DNA from 3 places in the Paenibacillus filicis genome. Region 2 is predicted to be linked to each of the others. Evidence: riboswitches for the same ligand, from Rfam matches in the RefSeq annotation. Region 2 holds a riboswitch; each other region holds the start of a gene.
What was found. Region 2 has a riboswitch for cyclic di-AMP ahead of WMW72_RS21660 (CAP domain-containing protein). Riboswitches for the same ligand answer to the same signal wherever they lie in the genome.
Positions count from the first base shown of each region.

Region 1: linked by a shared signal. The riboswitch ahead of WMW72_RS33695 (hypothetical protein) and the one ahead of WMW72_RS21660 (CAP domain-containing protein) in region 2 are both predicted to bind cyclic di-AMP.
Region 3: linked by a shared signal. The riboswitch ahead of WMW72_RS16585 (hypothetical protein) and the one ahead of WMW72_RS21660 (CAP domain-containing protein) in region 2 are both predicted to bind cyclic di-AMP.

Region 1 is NZ_JBBPCC010000036.1:40,711-46,530, forward strand. It holds gene kdpB (potassium-transporting ATPase subunit KdpB) at 1-1,190, opposite strand, end outside; gene kdpA (potassium-transporting ATPase subunit KdpA) at 1,213-2,889, opposite strand; gene kdpF (K(+)-transporting ATPase subunit F) at 2,918-2,995, opposite strand; gene WMW72_RS33695 (hypothetical protein) at 3,133-3,543, opposite strand; cyclic di-AMP (ydaO/yuaA leader) riboswitch at 3,667-3,833, opposite strand; cyclic di-AMP (ydaO/yuaA leader) riboswitch at 4,003-4,192, opposite strand; gene WMW72_RS33700 (nucleoside hydrolase) at 4,830-5,786, opposite strand.
Region 2 is NZ_JBBPCC010000015.1:96,530-102,349, reverse strand. It holds gene WMW72_RS21670 (Ig-like domain-containing protein) at 1-680, shown strand, start outside; gene WMW72_RS21665 (S-layer homology domain-containing protein) at 707-3,103, shown strand; gene WMW72_RS21660 (CAP domain-containing protein) at 3,155-3,985, opposite strand; cyclic di-AMP (ydaO/yuaA leader) riboswitch at 3,985-4,120, opposite strand; gene WMW72_RS21655 (MFS transporter) at 4,534-5,730, shown strand.
Region 3 is NZ_JBBPCC010000010.1:122,687-128,506, forward strand. It holds gene WMW72_RS16565 (DoxX family protein) at 27-425, shown strand; gene WMW72_RS16570 (ring-cleaving dioxygenase) at 482-1,426, shown strand; gene WMW72_RS16575 (alpha/beta hydrolase) at 1,429-2,037, shown strand; gene WMW72_RS16580 (flavin reductase family protein) at 2,034-2,648, shown strand; cyclic di-AMP (ydaO/yuaA leader) riboswitch at 2,743-2,880, shown strand; gene WMW72_RS16585 (hypothetical protein) at 3,084-3,329, shown strand; gene WMW72_RS16590 (VOC family protein) at 3,419-4,279, opposite strand; gene WMW72_RS16595 (hypothetical protein) at 4,425-4,658, opposite strand; gene WMW72_RS16600 (Lrp/AsnC family transcriptional regulator) at 4,816-5,286, opposite strand; gene WMW72_RS16605 (TetR/AcrR family transcriptional regulator) at 5,606-5,820, shown strand, end outside.

The DNA.
Region 1 (5,820 bases), on a different contig from region 2:
ACGGCGTCGACTGCGCCCTTACGCACCTTGCGGCTGTCCTTCAGGTCAATGCCGCTCATCCGGGTTTCCGCCTGGAACTCGATAAACGCCCCGCCTTCGGCCATCGCTTCATCGTACGTGAGCCCTTGCTTCTTCATCAGCTCCAGCACCGAGCGGCCCTCCGGCGTCTCATCCTTCATGGAGCTGACCGCCGCCCATTCCCCTACTAGACGTTCAGGGTGTGCGCCTACGGGCACAAACTGACTGGCCATCCGGTTCCCGAATGTAATTGTTCCTGTCTTGTCGAGAATCATCGTATTGATGTCCCCCGCCGCCTCGACAGCCTTGCCAGACATCGCCAGGACGTTGAACTGAGTGACCCGGTCCATCCCGGCTATGCCGATGGCGGACAGCAGCCCGCCGATCGTCGTAGGAATGAGGCAGACAAGCAACGAAATCAAGACCGGGATGGACAGCTCGATCTCTACATACCGGGCGATAGGAGCAAGTGTCACGACGACGATCAGGAAGATCAGCGTCAGGCTGGTGAGCAGCGTATTCAGCGCGATTTCATTGGGCGTCTTCTGCCGGGAGGCTCCCTCGACCAAGGCAATCATCCGATCGATGAAGGATTCGCCCGGATCGCTCGTAATCCGCACCCGGATCTTATCGCTCACGACGCGGGTGCCTCCGGTGACCGAGCTGAAATCTCCGCCCGCTTCCTTGATCACCGGCGCGGATTCGCCTGTAATGGCAGACTCATCGACAGAGGCCAGTCCTTCGATCACCTCGCCATCCCCCGGGATCATCTCCCCCTGCGACACAATGACGATATCGCCCTTGCGCAGCTCGGTGGAGGGTACCAGCTTGATGCCGCTCCCCAAGACTTTATTCGCCGAGATCTCAGTTTTTGTTTTCTTCAGGGAATCCGCCTGTGCCTTCCCCCGCCCTTCGGCTAAAGCCTCGGCGAAATTCGCGAACAGCACCGTGAACAGCAGAATCACAAACACCGTCAGGTTAAAGCCTACGCTGCCTTCCGTTCCGAAATAGCCGGGGAAGAGCGTCATCAGCAGTACGACGAAGGTGCCGACCTCCACAATAAACATCACGGGATTCTTCATCATCGTGACCGGATTCAGCTTGATGAAGCTGTCTTTGATCGCATTTGTTACCATTTCGCCGGTTAGCAGTTTTTTTCTACTTGTACTCATGGACTTATTTCCACCTCTTCGATTAACGGATCGTTAAATGCTCAGCGATCGGGCCCAGAACAACCGCCGGTAAAAATGTCAGCGCACCGATGATCAGGACCGTACCGACCAGTATCCCGACAAACAAGCCATTGTCCGTACGGAAGGTTCCGATCGTCTCTGGAACCCACTGCTTGCGCAGCATGGAACCCGCTACGGCGAGCAGCGCGATCATCGAGATATACCGGCCGAACAGCATCACGAGACCCGTGGATATATTCCAGAATGGCGTGTTGTCACCAAGTCCCTCAAAGCCGGACCCGTTATTGGCCGCAGAGGAGGTGTATTCATACAGCACCTGCGAGATGCCGTGGAACGACGGACTCGTAATTGCAGCCGTGCCCGGCTCCGTCATCAGGGCCAGCGCCGTCGGCGCCAGAATGATCAAGGGATGCGTCAGAATCGCGACGGCGATCAATCTCATCTCCCTAGCCTCAATCTTCCGTCCCAGAAATTCAGGCGTGCGCCCGACCATGAGCCCGGCGAGGAACACCGCCAGAATCGCATACATGAGCATATTGACGAGACCAACACCCTTGCCGCCGAATACACAGTTGAGCATCATCAGAGCCAACGGCGTAATCCCCCCGAGCGGGGTCAACGTATCATGCATATTGTTGACGGAGCCGGTCGTCGCCGCCGTCGTCACGGTTGTGAACAAGGCGGACCCAGCAATGCCGAAGCGTACCTCCTTGCCCTCCATGCTGCCCTGTGAGGCATCCACGCCCAGCCGGTTCAGCACGGGATTGCCTGCCGATTCAGCGGCATAAGCTGCAGACAGGAACAGTACGAACAAGATCATCATCGCCGAGAAGATCACCCAGCCCTGCTTGCGGTTCTTGGCAAACAAGCCGAACGTATACGGGAGCGCAGCCGCCAGCGACCACATGGACAGAATCTCGATCACGTTGGTCAGCGGATTCGGATTCTCGAACGGATGGGCTGAGTTCGCCCCGAAGAAGCCGCCCCCGTTGGTCCCCAGATGCTTGATCGATTCGAGCGCCGCTACCGGGCCGATCGCAATCTGCTGCGGCCCTTCCACCCCGTTCACGGTGATCGTTGGCTGCAGCGTCTGTGGTACCTGAAGCCCGACGAGCACCAGCGTGGTGACAAAAGCAAACGGCAGAAATACCCGCGTATGCGCCTTGACGAAATCCTCGAAGAAATTGCCGATCGTCTCACCCTTGCTCGTGATGGCTCGGATGAAGGCTATCGCCACGCACAGCCCCGTAGCAGCTGAGGTAAACATCATCATCGTAATAAAAGCCATCTGCGAGAAATACGAGAGGCCAGTCTCACCGCTGTAATGCTGGAGATTCGTATTGGTCATGAAGCTGATGACCGTATTGAATGTCAGCGTCTGCTCCATATTATCGATGCCGCTCGGGTTAAACGGCAGAAACTTCTGCAGTCGAAGCATGAGGTAGCCGGTCGCTACCAGGACGATGTTCGTCAGAATAAAGCTTAGCGCGTAGGTTTTCCAGGTCATGCCCCGGCGCTGCTTCAGCCCGATCAGTGCGTATATCGGCCTCTCCGCCCAGGCAAACCAGCGATCTGTGCCGTTCGCCTCGCCCCGGAACACCTGGTACAGGTAGGTGCCGAGCGGCTTCACCAGCAGCAGCAGGATCAGGATAACAACGGCTATTTGTACAATGCCCATAACTTCTTAGACCCTCCTTGTCAGCAACCTAGAATTTCTCCGGATTGACCAGCACATAGACGAGATAAATAAAGATAAACACCGTACATACACCAACCACGATCATTTGTTATCTCCCTCCGGTTCACGGTTTACGCTTCCGCACCAGGCTAGGAAGCCTGCGAATAAGACATACGCTCCGGCCAGAAGCAGCACCATACCTAGATCCAGCATCCAAATCCCTCCTCATGGTCAGCCTTCTGCCTAATCGTCCATGGATGCAATTAAAAAGCTAACGTCCTGACTGGACGTATGAATGATATTGCGGGCCCCCAGATTTCTGTACATCAGCCTCGGACTGCTCGAATGGGTGATGATCGTGATGGGCTTTGTCGTCCATTTGCTGCAGATCTGCAGATAGCGGCAGCACAGCGTCACGCTATTTTCAAATAAAAAGACTTGACCTACCGGGAACTCCGGCATGATCCAGGTAACCTCATTTTTAGTATCCACGAGGTGGGAAATTTTCACTCCGATTCTAGTAACCCTCTCTTGTTCCACTCGATTGTTCACGATCGCTGCGCACGGAATCTGCCGGGCCAGCAATTGACTAATGAACAGCTCCCCTGCTTTGTTCGGTGCGGATACCAAGATCCATTCCCGCTGATGTACCACGGATTCTCCTCCTATTGATTGAGAAAGAGAAGGCAACAAAAAAGAAGCCGGCAGGAAGAAAAGAACTCTTCCCGCGGCTTCTTCAGGCACAGCCAAATAGACCGTGTCTTGCCCACGACAATCGTTGCCTCTCTCCAAACGCTTACGAGGTTAGCTGACGGATTCGGGCGTGAGAGTCGCCCTACCCGGGAACAGCCTGGCTGTTCCGGGATTCACCCCATGAAGCTGCGATGGCAGCTTCGTTGGTTCCCCCGTTCCTTTTCCATTCAAGGACTCAGCGAATCAGATGCATGTCATTCGTTTTGTAAATCATTGGCTTCTGTTTCATAAAAAGACAAGTAAAAACCACAGAGGCTTAAGCCCTGTGGTCGATAGGTTCGATCACAAGCTTCATCATCCTCTCTCCATTAAGCACCATTCGCATGTCAGAACAAGTCAAGACGGTCCTTCGATACCAAGATGGCTGCCTACCAACGCTTACGGGGTTAGCTGACGGATTCGGGCGGTGAGAGTCGCCCTACTCGGAGCCGCTTCCTGCCCCAAGATTCACCCCATGCCCTGCGCGCAGCGGCTCTCACACCGCTTCGGCCTGGCTGTATTGGTTCCCCCGCTTTCCCGGTTAGCCCAGGAAACTCAGCGATTCAACATGGAAACTTTGTTTGATTCATGAGTTGTATCATACGCTTGCCGGTTGGTCCTGTAAAGAAAGACCATCCGTCAAATCCCGTTCAATCCGCCATAATCCGGAAGTAATTCATCTTCGATCTCCATATTGCTGCATCTTACTCCCGATTTTACTGTTTATCTCGAAAATCACGAAAATAGAAGCTTAGCCTAGAAAAGGTGGAGATAACCGAAGCGTCTGTCCATTGAAGTCGGTTTCACGTGGATTTCCGGTTCAAATCATACAAATCTAACCATTTATCGGGTTTTATTTTGCAATAGTTCGGGCGAATGGGGTAACCGCGATAGCTAACCTCGTAAGCACAGGTTTCAGCCGCCAACAACTATTTACTAATCCCGGTTGCACGAGACGAAGATTGAGGATGCCGGAATGGCGGCCATGACCTCTGATTTCGTAATTTTTATAGATGAAGAGGCGCCTCATGTAAAAAAAGACCTTCCAAAAGTGTTCCGCCTGACAAATTGGATCTGCTTAGAAGAAAGGGACTCTTTTCATATGGCGTGACAAAGGTCGTTTCAGACGCATACATGCCTGATTACAAACAGGCTAAGGGAGCATTTCTGCTCCCCTTCCATGCCTTCTGCATAGCTATAGACGCTGTTTAAAGAAATACGGACAATAATTTATTCACGGCATACTCGGCCTCGACATCTATACACACCTGTACAGGACTTCCTACCAAAGCATTACGCCGTAAATCCGCCACGGTCATCCCCTGACAAATCTCACTTTGGCATTCCACTTTAATCTTCATCTGTTGGGTTTTGACCACACCTGGCTCTAGGGCCACCAGCATCGTTAATGGATCATGCAGCGGGGCAGCTCCCATCCAATAATTCGAGGTGTGATAGAAGTCAAAGTAAAACTGTAAGGATTCGTTGATAAATTCGACGATATCCTTGTTCTCTTCTTGGCAATGCTCCTGCAGATAGTTCAGATGCTGCTGGGTAATCAGCGTTTTCATCGTAACATCTAGGCCCACCATGGTGATCGGTAACCCCGAGCTAAACACGATGTCCGCGGCCTCGGGATCGCCCCATATATTCGCCTCCGACACGGGGGTTACATTACCCGGGACATGAACAGCTCCACCCATGACATATACATGCTTAATTTTTTGAGCCAACGTTGCATCCTTCTGAAGCGCCTGGGCTAAGTTGGTTAATCTTCCCAAAGCCACGATAATTAACTCATTAGGAAGCTCGTCCGCTTTACGCAAGATAAACTCATGGGCTTCTTCCCCCAAGGCCTTCTGAGCGGAAGGCGGAAGCTCGACGTCGCCGATTCCATTCTCGCCGTGCACTTTCGTAGAGAAGCCCTGCAAGGTGCGCTGCAGAGGCTTCTCCGCCCCTTGGACCACCGGAATCTCATAGGTCGTCTTGGCCAGCTGAATAATTCTTAAGGTATTCTCCGTTGCTTGCTGGACGCTAATATTCCCGAATACCGTTGTGATTCCCTCTACGTGTACATCCGTTGCTTTCAGCGCATATAGGATGGCTAGCGCATCGTCGATCCCCGTATCGGCATCAATGATTACTTTTTTTTCGAATGGTTGCATCGGAATCTCTCCCTGTCTGGTTAGTTACTATTTA
Region 2 (5,820 bases):
GCCTGAAGGAAGGCGACGTGATTAAGTTGACGGCCACCGACCAGGGTAAGAAAGAAAGCGAACCGACGAGCAAGACCGTCGGAGAAGAAGAACGCACTGAGCAGCTGAAGCCGGAGAACATCACGACCGACCCGGCCCGCGGCGAAGTGACCGTGAAAGACGTGCCGCCGGGCACGAAGGTAACGGTCTATGATGATCAAGGCGAAGTGATCGGTGAAGGCACAAATCCGGGTCCAGGCAAGGGACCGGTCATCATTCATATTCCTGGCCTGAAGGAAGGCGACGTGATCAAGGTAACGGTCACTGAGCCGGGCAAGAAGGAGAGTGAACCGACGAGCAAGACGGTAGGAGATCCGGACAATCCGGGGAAAAAGATCTACGACGTGGAGACCGAGTGGGAGAAAGATACGGTGTCCGTAACTGTCAAGCTCAAGCCGGGAGAGGAGACAGCCTATGAGCATGCTTATGTCGTATTCCAAGGCATGAGAGAGGATACCCCTGTATTTACAACGGGTTACGCGATAGACGGGAAGCGTCCTGTGCCGTTCAAGCTACGGCTGGAAGCCGCTCGCCCTGGAGATCAAGTATGGATCGTGGTAGTCAGCGAGCCGGAGTATGCCCGAAGCCAGATCGGATATCCCTTGTCTGAGGAAACGATTCAAGTGGTAGGCAACAAATAAGAGCTAACGAAGGGAGGCAGAATCGGTTGAAACGGAAACAAGCTATTCAGGCTGTTGTGCGACTCGGACTGATCCTGTCGCTGATGATCTATCTGGTGTGGCCTGTGCAGATACAGGCCGCCCAGGCTGTCACCACGGTAGAGTCCGTCCGTGACAAATTTCAGGGCGAGCAGGTGACCATAAGCGGAGCATCGGCAGCATCGGATGTGATCGTGAAGGTATTTGGACCCGACGATCATGTTTATTTCTTTCGGTCGGTTCCGGTTCAAGGAGAGAGGTATCTAGCCGGCTTCACACTGGCTGCTGATGCTGCTTTGGGCCGATACACGGTGTTGACAGGGAGTGGAAGCCAGATCGCCAAGACGACATTTCTCGTCCTAAGCCGCTCGGGTCAAGGCAATACCGATCATGAGCTGGAGGACGCTCTGAATCAATTGAGTATCGGGTTTAGCAACGGTGATACATGGGAAAGCGTTACTTCGAACCTGTACATGTTGTCTGTCGGCAAGCATGAGACGCTCGTCACCTGGGTATCCAGCCAGCCGGATGTGATCTCCATCGGGGAAGCACAGAATCACCAGGTGATTGGACAAGTTCATCATCAGTCTGATGAGCGAAGCGTCATTGTCACGGCGACGGTATCCAAGAACAACCGCTCGGCATCCCGTCCATTCCTGCTGATCGTCAAAAACCAGACGACGACCAAAACGTCCGTCACCGAAGGAGTGAGGACCGTGAATGTGGTCGGGGAAAAGGGCGAATTCACCAAGCCGCTCAGCATTGCGCGGATCGTGCTGTCCGACCGGACGCTGATCGACAAGACGATTCTCGACGAATCGGCAGCTGATCAGATTATCGATAAAAGCCAGACGACCGGGGAACGCACAGCTCGGCTCGTCATGGAAGAACTTCCGAGCGACAGGCCGGACGAATTGGCCGTCCAGATTGCCGGGGGCAGCGTGGCGAGTTTATCCAATCACGGGATGGCTATTCAAGTGGAGAGTGAAACCGCCATCCTGACGCTTTCTAATGAGATACTGCTGCGCATGAAGCAGCAGGCGATGGATCTGTACTTCCGGATCGTGCCAATCCGCAGTGAGCAGGGCCGTCAGACGGTAGCTGCCCGCATTCTGGTGGAGCCTGCGATACGTCAGGCTGCAGGCAGCGGGAAGGCTGTAGTGGTTGGGATGCCGCAGAAGATTGAGACCAACTATCGGAATTTCCGCACGAAGCTGGTCATTCCGTTCAACGGAATTTTACCAGCAACCGGCCAGGCGGCCTACTTGAATTCGCTTCGTGTGTTTATCGAGCACAGCGACGGCGACAAGAAGCTGGCCTCGGGAACAGTCGTGTACAGAAATAACCAGCCCTATGGCCTTGAGCTGGAGATCGATAAATTCAGTACTTTCACCTTCGTACAGCTTAACCCGTCCGGCAACAACAGCTCCGACTCAGAAACGGACGGCAGCAGCGACAATTCCGGCAGTTCATCGCCAGGAGACACGAAACCGGACTCCAGGGCCGAAGTTAAGCTGGAAGGAGAAGGCAAGCAGATTACGATCAAGCACGGCGGCTCCGATGAAGGCATTGACAAAGATAGCTTCTCGGTAACGGTGAATGGCAAGCCTGTGGCTATCGAGCAGGTCATCGTGGAAAAGGGTCGGATTATTCTGGTGCTGAGGCAGCCTGTTCTGGCTGGAGATCAGGTAGCGGTCGTGTATGCAGGGGACCTTACTGTAGACAGTGAGAAGCGTAAACGGACCTTCAGCATGCTCGTGAACAATCCTGGACATCACCGGCCGTATATCACGGGCTATCCCGATGGCACCTTTGGGCCGTCTAACCGGATTACCCGGGCCGAGGTAGCTACGATTCTATCACGCGTCACGAGTAAGGCCGAGAATCGTAAGGAAGTCACATACACAGATGTGACCCAGTCGCACTGGGCATCAGACAATATCAACAGAGTCACGTGGATGGGGATCATGGACGGGTATCCCGATGGAAGCTTCCGGCCGGAAGCGCCAGTTACCCGCGCGGAAATGGCCAGCCTGGCTGCCCGCTGGTCCACCGGTAATCCTACTTCGAGCCTAAGCGCCAGGTTCACGGATGTTCAAGGTCACTGGGCGCAGGAGGCGATCCTACGAATGCGGACGGCCGGGGTACTGGACGGCTACGAAGATGGCAGGTTCCTGCCGGAGCATAGCCTGACCCGCGCGGAGGCGGTAACGGTGGTCAACAAGCTGCTGGGCCGCGGTCCATACACAGCTGGGGAGCAGCAGTGGCGTGACGTTGACATGCAGCACTGGGCTTACGGAGAGGTCCAGGAAGCTTCGGTCGATCATGAGATCGGTCTGGGAACGGATTCCGCGGAGAAACGAATACCGGTGAAAGAGCAGGCCAATCAAGCTCTACCTAAATAAACAGCAAAAAAGCCCGGAGCATCCGGGCTTTTTCCTGTCTTCACGCACTTATTAGTTCGCGATGAACTCTTGAACCCATTCGCCGTTGTAGAAAGCAACGCCGATCTTCGTGTAGTTCGGGCTCAAGATATTTTGTCTGTGGCCGGCGCTATTCATCCAGGCGTTCATAACTTCCTGTGGATCGCGTTGTCCCTTGGCGATATTCTCGCCGGCATACGAGTATTGAATACCGTATTTCTTCATCATATCGAACGGGGAACCGTAAGTTGGCGAATTATGGTCAAAGTAGTTCAGGTTGTACATGTCTTTGGCCTTGTCGAGTGCCATGTTGGCAAGGGCCGGATCGCTTGTCAGCGGCGACAGACCAGCCTTGGCGCGCTCCGCATTCACCAGGCTTACGACCTGATCGGCATAAGCCGAAGCGGTGTCTGTAGCTGGCTTGCTTGGAGCTGTCGGAGCTTCCGTCTGACCATTTCCTGGAGCCGGGGTTGTAACGGGAGCTTCGGTACCCGGAGCCGGTGTGTCAGTGTCTGGAGTTTCCGCTGGAGCTTGTCCTTCATCCGGAGCGGCAGAGCCATTATCCGGATTCTCAGAACCTGTACCCGGCGTTGTTGGAGCTTGTCCATGGTCGTTACCAGAGCCACCTTGCCCTGGATAAACATAATGAATTTCCGGGCATACTATGCGAAGATTCGCACCCTGCAGCTTCTGCAGCAGATCACTCAGGGACAATCCGTATTGTTGCTGTAGACGATTGACCAACTGATCAGGATTGATAGTGCCTGTCGTTGGAGTTGCTGCAAACGCGGAACCTGCTCCGACGACAACGCTTAACGCCAGTGCACCTGTCAATACTGTCTTTTTGAAAAACATTTCTTTCATCCTCTCCTTATTGTGGCCTACGAGGTTAGCTGACGGGTTCGGGTCAAAGAGCAATCACCCGGCCGCGAGAAGCGGCTTCACCCCAAAACATTGGGTTCCCCGTGCTTCTAGTAGAAGCTTCGGCCTTCTTTTTTCCGCGAAGATCAATCGATGTAAGCCCATCGTGTTTCCTGCGGTTGCTTCATGGTAACATGATATAACTCTCGAATCATTGCATAATGATTTCCATGCGCTAGTTTTTATGCCAAGAAACCGGGCAAACTCAGCATTTTCGTGTATGCACAAATGACAAGTATTCTACTATACCCGTATTTTCAAAGGCTTGCCGATGGTTCGAGTGGGAGTGGAACGATAACGAATATAACGCATACCGGCAGGAGCAGCGACCCCGGAATTGTTGCAGGAGATTAGGAGGGAAGAATCTGTAAAGAATGCGTGTAGGTTATTGCCGACTTTTCTAAGCGTGTGCTATTCTAACATACGGTGCGCAGCAAGCCATAAGGCTTGACCTGGCACAGGCACATACATAGAGAGAAGGCGTATATTCCATGGGAGTGCAGCAAGCAGCCATCGGCTCCTCAAGCAAGGAAAAAAGGTTTCCTATTGCCCTGATTTCGTTAACCGCAGGAGCATTTGCGATAGGGATGACAGAGTTCGTGATTATGGGTTTACTGCCTAATGTTGCGGCAGATCTGGACGTCAGCATTCCCAAAGCGGGCCAACTGATCACAGGCTACGCGCTGGGCGTCGCGATCGGAGCGCCGGTCCTGGCGTTAGCGACATCGAGGCTTCCCCAGAAAGTGTTATTGTGCATTCTCATGGTCTTATTCATTATCGGTAACGGGATTGCCGCTGTTGCTCCCACTTATACGGTGCTGATGCTGGCCCGGCTATTCACTTCGCTGGCGCACGGCACCTTCTTCGGAGTCGGGTCGGTCATCGCTGCCAATCTGGTTGCACCGAACCGGCGGGCAGCGGCCGTCTCGGTCATGATGGCGGGACTCACGGTCGCCAATATTATCGGGGTGCCCTTCGGCACCTTCATCGGTCAGAATATGGGCTGGAGAGCTGCTTTCCTGGCCGTCGTCGTCATGGGGATTATTACGCTGGTAGGCATTGTCGCCTTGATTCCGAAAATCCCGCATGATCCATCCTCCAGCTTTATCCGGCAGATCAGGGCGCTCGGCCAGCCTAAGCTGCTGACGGTGCTGCTGGCGGGCGCTATCGGCTGCAGCAGCTTGTTCGCAGTCTTCACGTATATCGCGCCGCTGCTGCAGGAAGTGACGGGCTTAGCTGAGCATAACGTCACGTGGGTGCTCGTGCTATTCGGCATCGGAGTCACGATCGGGAATATCGTAGGCGGCAAGCTCGCCGATTGGAAGCTGATGCCTACGCTGATGGTCGGGTTTCTGCTGCTGGCGGTTCTTCTGGCTGTGCTCGGTGTGACCGCACATATCCCGGTGCTGGCGATCGCGACGATCTTTCTGTGGGGTGTGGCTTCCTTTGGCGTGCTTCCCGGACTGCAGGTTCGGATTATGTCACTGGCCAAGGACGCTCCCGCGCTAGCTTCCACTTCGAATCACTCGGCCTTGAATCTCGGAAACGCAGGCGGGGCTTATCTGGGCGGGGTTGTGATTACACAGGCAGGTCTCGGATTCCTTCCTTGGGCCGGCGCGCTGATGTCCCTGATGGGACTGGTCATTACGGTAATCATCTTCCGTTGGGATCGCCGTACAGCCAGATAATTGGTAGTAGCGATTGGCTATCATAACAGTAGATTCAGCATAATAGGTTAAATAGAACCAAGCAGGGACAGTGAGCGTCTACGGACGGCT
Region 3 (5,820 bases), on a different contig from region 2:
ATTAAAAATAATGGAGGATGATTCACATGATGGCATGGGGATTATTAATTGTACGTGTGGTCGTAGGATTGTTGTTCGTAGGTCACGGGGCACAAAAGCTGTTCGGCTGGTTCGGCGGCTACGGTCCGAAAGGCACCGGGGGCTGGATGGACTCAATCGGCATCAAGCCGGGGGTGGCAATGGCTGTCATGGCGGGTCTGATGGAGCTTATCGGAGGGGCGCTGTTCGCCGCGGGGTTGTTTACACCGGTTGCTGCGGTGCTGATCACGCTGACGATGCTTGGCGCGATTGTCAAGGTACATGGCAAGAACGGCTTGTGGGTCACCGCTAACGGCTACGAATATCCGCTGGTGCTGATCGCGGTCGTCGTCGGTATCGCCTTGACTGGCGCGGGTGCTATCTCGCTAGACGCCCTGCTGCAATAATCGGGGAACCTGAGTAAACAATAGGTAACAGTTAAGAAAACCAAGGAGGAATTACTATGTCTCAGCAAACAACCGGCATTCATCATATTACCGCCTTCGCCCGCGATCCTCAGGCCAATGTGGATTTCTATGCAGGAGTTCTTGGCCTGCGGCTCGTGAAGCAGACAATCAACTTCGATGCTCCTGAAGTGTATCATCTGTATTTCGGCAACGAGAGCGGCAGTCCCGGCACCATTATTACTTTTTTCCCTTCCCCCGGTTCGCCCAAGGGGCGGATCGGAGGCGGGCAGGTCGGGATTACCTCTTACGCCGTACCTGTCGGCTCGCTGAGCTTCTGGGAGCAACGGCTGGCAGGCTTCGGCATTCAGACACAGCAGGTGGAACGCTTCGGAGAAACCTATCTGCAGTTCACTGACAATGAAGGCTTGAATCTGGAGCTGGTCGAGCGTTCGGAGGGAGAGCCGAGCTCGTGGTCCTTCGACGGTCTGACGCCGGATCAGGCGATCAAGGGGTTTGGCGGAGCGGTCTTGTATAGTGTGAAGCCTGCGGCTACCATGGATGCACTGCAGCATGTCCTGGGTTTGGAGAGAGAGGGAGAAGACAGCGGGTACGCACGCTTCCAGGCTTCCGGAGATATCGGCAATGTGATCGATGTTCCGCTGGCAGCGGCGGAATGGGGAACCGGAGGCGCGGGCACCGTGCATCATATCGCATGGCGTGCTCAAGACTTCGAAGATCATGCCCGCTGGCAGGCTCTCGTGGCGGAGAAAGGCTATCGTCCGACCTCCATCATCGACCGCCAGTATTTCAATGCGATCTATTTCCGCGAGGGCGGCGGCATCTTGTTCGAGATCGCTACCGACCCTCCTGGATTTGCCAACGACGAGCCTGCGGAATCATTGGGCGAGACCTTGATGCTGCCCGAGTGGTATGAGCCGCATCGCGCACAGATCCAAGCAGGCTTGCGGCCCATCCAGGTCCGCGTCGTGGAGGGGAAATGATCATGAAGCATCTATTCGAGAAAGGCGCCAATCCTGACGCCCCGACGCTGGTTTTATTCCACGGAACGGGCGGCACAGAACGCGATCTGCTCCCGCTGGCCGGCCTTCTGTCGCCTGAGTCTTCCGTGCTGAGTCTTCGAGGAAATGTGCTGGAGAACGGCATGCCGCGGTTTTTCCGGCGGCTCGCCGAAGGCGTATTCGATGAAGAGGATCTGATCTTCCGGACGAAGGAAGTGTACGATTTCCTGGAGGAGGCTGCGGCTCAATATGGATTCGACCGCAGCCGGGTCATTGCCGTGGGCTATTCCAACGGAGCGAATTTGATCGGCAGCCTGCTGTTCCATTATCCACAGGCCGTAAGCGGAGCGATTTTGCACCATCCGATGGTACCCAGACGGGGCATTGAGCTTCCAGCTCTGAGTGGTACGCCGGTATTTATCGGCGCAGGAAGCCATGACCCGATTTGCTCACCTTTGGAGACTGAGGAGCTGCAAGGATTGCTGGAGCAAGCGGGGGCGGATGTTACGGTTCACTGGGAGCGATCCGGCCATCAGTTGACGGCGACGGAGGCTCGGGCGGCCGCAGCTTGGCTCCGGGAGCGGCTGCTATGATCGTGATCGATCCTTCGACGCAAAGCGAGCGAGATAATTATAAGCTGCTGACGGGCAGTATTATCCCGCGGCCCATCGCGCTTGTGACGACGCTCTCCCCGGATGGCGTGGTGAATGCGGCTCCGTTCAGTTACTTTTCCATCGTATCGAGCCAGCCGCCACTGGTCTCGGTATCCGTCCAGCGGAAGCAGGGTGCGATGAAGGATACGGCGAGAAATGCCATACATACGGGGGCCTTTGTCATCCATATCCCTGACGAGTCGATCGTCCTTCCGATGAATGAAACGGCTGCGAATCTCCCGTCGGACGAGAGCGAAGTAATCCAGGCCGGCTTCTCGCTGGTGCCCAGCGAGGCGGTACCGGTGCCGAGGCTGATGGAAGCGAAGGTAAGGCTGGAATGCGTGCTGGAGCAGAGTCTGGAGCTGGGCGGGACGGGCGGCGAGCCCGCCTGCGATCTGCTGATCGGCCGGGTCGTCCGCTTTCATCTGGCGGAGGAGATCTATGAGCAAGGCCACATCCTGGCAGAGAAGCTACGCCCGGTGAGCCGTCTGGCGGGCAGCTATTATGCCCGGCTCGGGGAGCAGTTCGCCGTCGAGCGTCCGCTGGGTTGACACGGCAGCAGCGCAGGCTGGAATTCCGCCAGTGCTGCGGGCAGCGGGACAAACCCAAGGCTTTGCTTATTGACTAATGCGGAGGATTTCCGTACTATAAAACTAGCTTAATTTCCGGTGCCAGTCACTGGAAAGCGGGGGAACCACTTGCATTTGGGGCGAATCATGATTCATGTAGGGAACCATCTTTCCCGAGCCCGACAGCTAACCTCGTCAGCGGAAGATGGGTCAGTCGGCATGCAAGCCAACATGTTGCAGCAATGACCCGTGATTGGTGGGGTCTTTTTTTTATGGGGAAGACCCTGGGGGCTGGTCCTTGATTGTCTCGAGCGGAGGCAGCGGATAGCCGGGGTCTTTTTTTCATGCCAAGCCGGTCAAGTCCGCATAAGCTTCAGAGCCAGAGACGGGGTATCTCATGGGGAAGGAGAACGGTATATGAACAGGGTGAGGGAAATTCGGGAACGCGTAGAAGCCCAGCAATTGAGGGAGCAGGATATGATTTATTTGCTAAATGAGGTGCAGCGGCTGAGAGAAGCGCTGCAATCGATCGTCGGAGAGGGATTTTTCTCCAGCGATCAGCAGCATTGGATGGCCTACAAACGTATAGCGGGCCGGGCGCTGGAGCCGGAGAGGGGCTGCTCGGTCACGTCCAAAGCGCCGGACGTGGAACGCTTTCGCTAACAGCGGCGATCATGTCACATACGGACCGGATTTCATAGCCAAGGATAGAGATCAAGACCGCTCCTGCCGGGAGCGGTCTTTTGCTGCACTTAAACAGTTACCAGGCGGAGTGTAATGCCTGATGGGTCGGTCACCGACCGGAACCCGTTCTGCTCCGCTACCGCGATCCCGGCGCTGCCCAGCCGGTCCAGGGTCTGACGAAGGGAGGCTTCGTCCGGGAAGACGACCGTTGCATAGTCCAGGCCTGTTGCCTGAGCCGGCGGAATCGGAGCGTGCTCTCCAGCCCAAATATTCAGGCCGATATGATGGTGGTACCCGCCAGCAGAGATGAACAACGCACCCCGGCTGCTGGCATCGGCTACGATATCGAAGCCGAGCACATTGCAATAGAAGCGTCTGGAGCTGTCCAGGCTTTGAACGTGAAAATGGATATGGCCGATTACGGTACCAGGCGGCAGGCCGTTCCACTCCTTGCCTTCCGCTAGCGCCACGAGGCCATCCCGGTCGATCGGATCGCTGGCCATGATATAGTGGCCTTGAGTGTCCCGGCGCCAGGTGTCGCGAGGGCGGTCACTGTAAATTTCTATGCCGTTATGGTCGGGATCGGTAATATATAGAGCTTCGCTGACCAGATGGTCCGAATGGCCGATATGAATTCCCGTCCCGATCAGATGACGAAGGGTAAGCCCTAGAGCCTCGCGGGTAGGCAGCAGAATCGCGAAGTGATACAAGCCTGCGGCGGACCTGCGCGCGGTTACCTGCGCATCGGCGACTTCCCGCAGGACGACCAGCGGTGTGAGTCCATCCGCGGTCAGCTGGGCTTCGCCTTGCGTTTCGTGCAGCAGACGCAAGCCGACTATTTCCGTATAGAAAGCCAGAGAACGCGTCAAGTCGGAAACCTTCAGCTTCACCGGTCCAAGCTTCAAATCATCAGGGAGCACAGAGGACATCGTATAAACACTCCTTATTCAGATAGGATTTCTAGTTAAATGTATAGCAGGAGAAGGAATTCTGTCAAATAAAACCAAGCGGGTTGGACAACGCCAAAGAGGACCGCTCCTTGTGGGAGCGGTCCTGTTGAGATTTGGTGTAAGTTTAGCCGGACGAGCCCGGGCTGGACTGCACGATATAGGCAACTAAAGCCACATAACCGAGCACGATCACGACAATATAAATCCACGATAAACGGGACCAATTTCCTTTGGTTTTGCTATCATAAGAAGGATTGCCTTCTTTGTTTTTCTTGGAGACCCCGACCATAATGGTCGAAACGGCGCCGATCAACAGGATCGTAGCGAATACCAAGTAATATATATAGAGCTGCTGCACAGGCTCCTCACCTCTCTGCCGTCCTTGTTCCCCCTAGACTATAGCAGCAATCGGAGCTGTCGTAACCATCCATTCCGATAAAAATCAGACCATCCAATTGGATGGGCGAGGCGTCAGGAGATGTAGGGGTAATCACGGCAAATCGTCCGGCTCCAAGCTAGAGCGGTAGACCTACGCGGCTTTTGTAGCGAGTGATCAGCACCTGACAATCCACGCTTGTAATCCCTGGCAGTGTATATAGCTTCTCCCTTAGAAAGGCTTCCATCTCCTGATTGGTAGCGAATAGACCGTGCATATAAAGCTTGCTCGGACCGGTCGTATGGTACAGGTTGGTTACGGCCGGTTGAGCCGACAACTTACTGGCTACCTCCTGCATCTGCAGCGGCTCCACCTCGATATTGAAGATAGCCGTCACACCTATGCCTACTTTAGCCGGATTCAGCACCGCCGTAAACTGCTCAATCACGCCGCTATCCATAAGCGTATGAATGCGAGCTTGAACGGCAACACGCGACAGTCCGATTTCTTTCCCAAGATCTGTGTAAGATATTCTACCGTTAGTAGTAAGTTCATGAATGATTTTTCGATCAATGTCATCAATGTCGACTGATGGTGTTTCATTTTGCATGATAGCCAGCCCCATTCCACAATTTGAAAAATATATGACAAGGCGAATGAGAAATGATTGTTTGAATATCCGTATGTACTAAATATATCGTGAAAATCATTCATTTTCAATAATATATTGTGAATTTACCTGACATGTGAAAGAAAAAAGATGGAGGAATGAAAGGTAGCAAGTTGGATTTCATGGGATTAAATATGTTAATTTACATGACGCGAATCAAGGTGGTTGGGTGTGTATGATCAAAAAAGTTTCTTCGAAAAAGGATCTTTATCTATGTTCATGCTGACTTGACTAGTCCGGTGGAAGCTGTTAGTCTTGGTTGGACGACCAAACAAGTGAAGGGGGAAACATAATTACAGAGCCATTAAATAATCGGGATCTTATTATCGCCAAGACGCATGATTTATTGATCGAGCATGGTATCAAAGCTACTTCGATCAAACTGGTTGCTCAAGCTGCCGGTGTCGCACCAGGCTTGATCCACTACTATTTCAAAAGCAAGGAAGAGCTTATTTTGGCCGTGCTAGAGGAAGC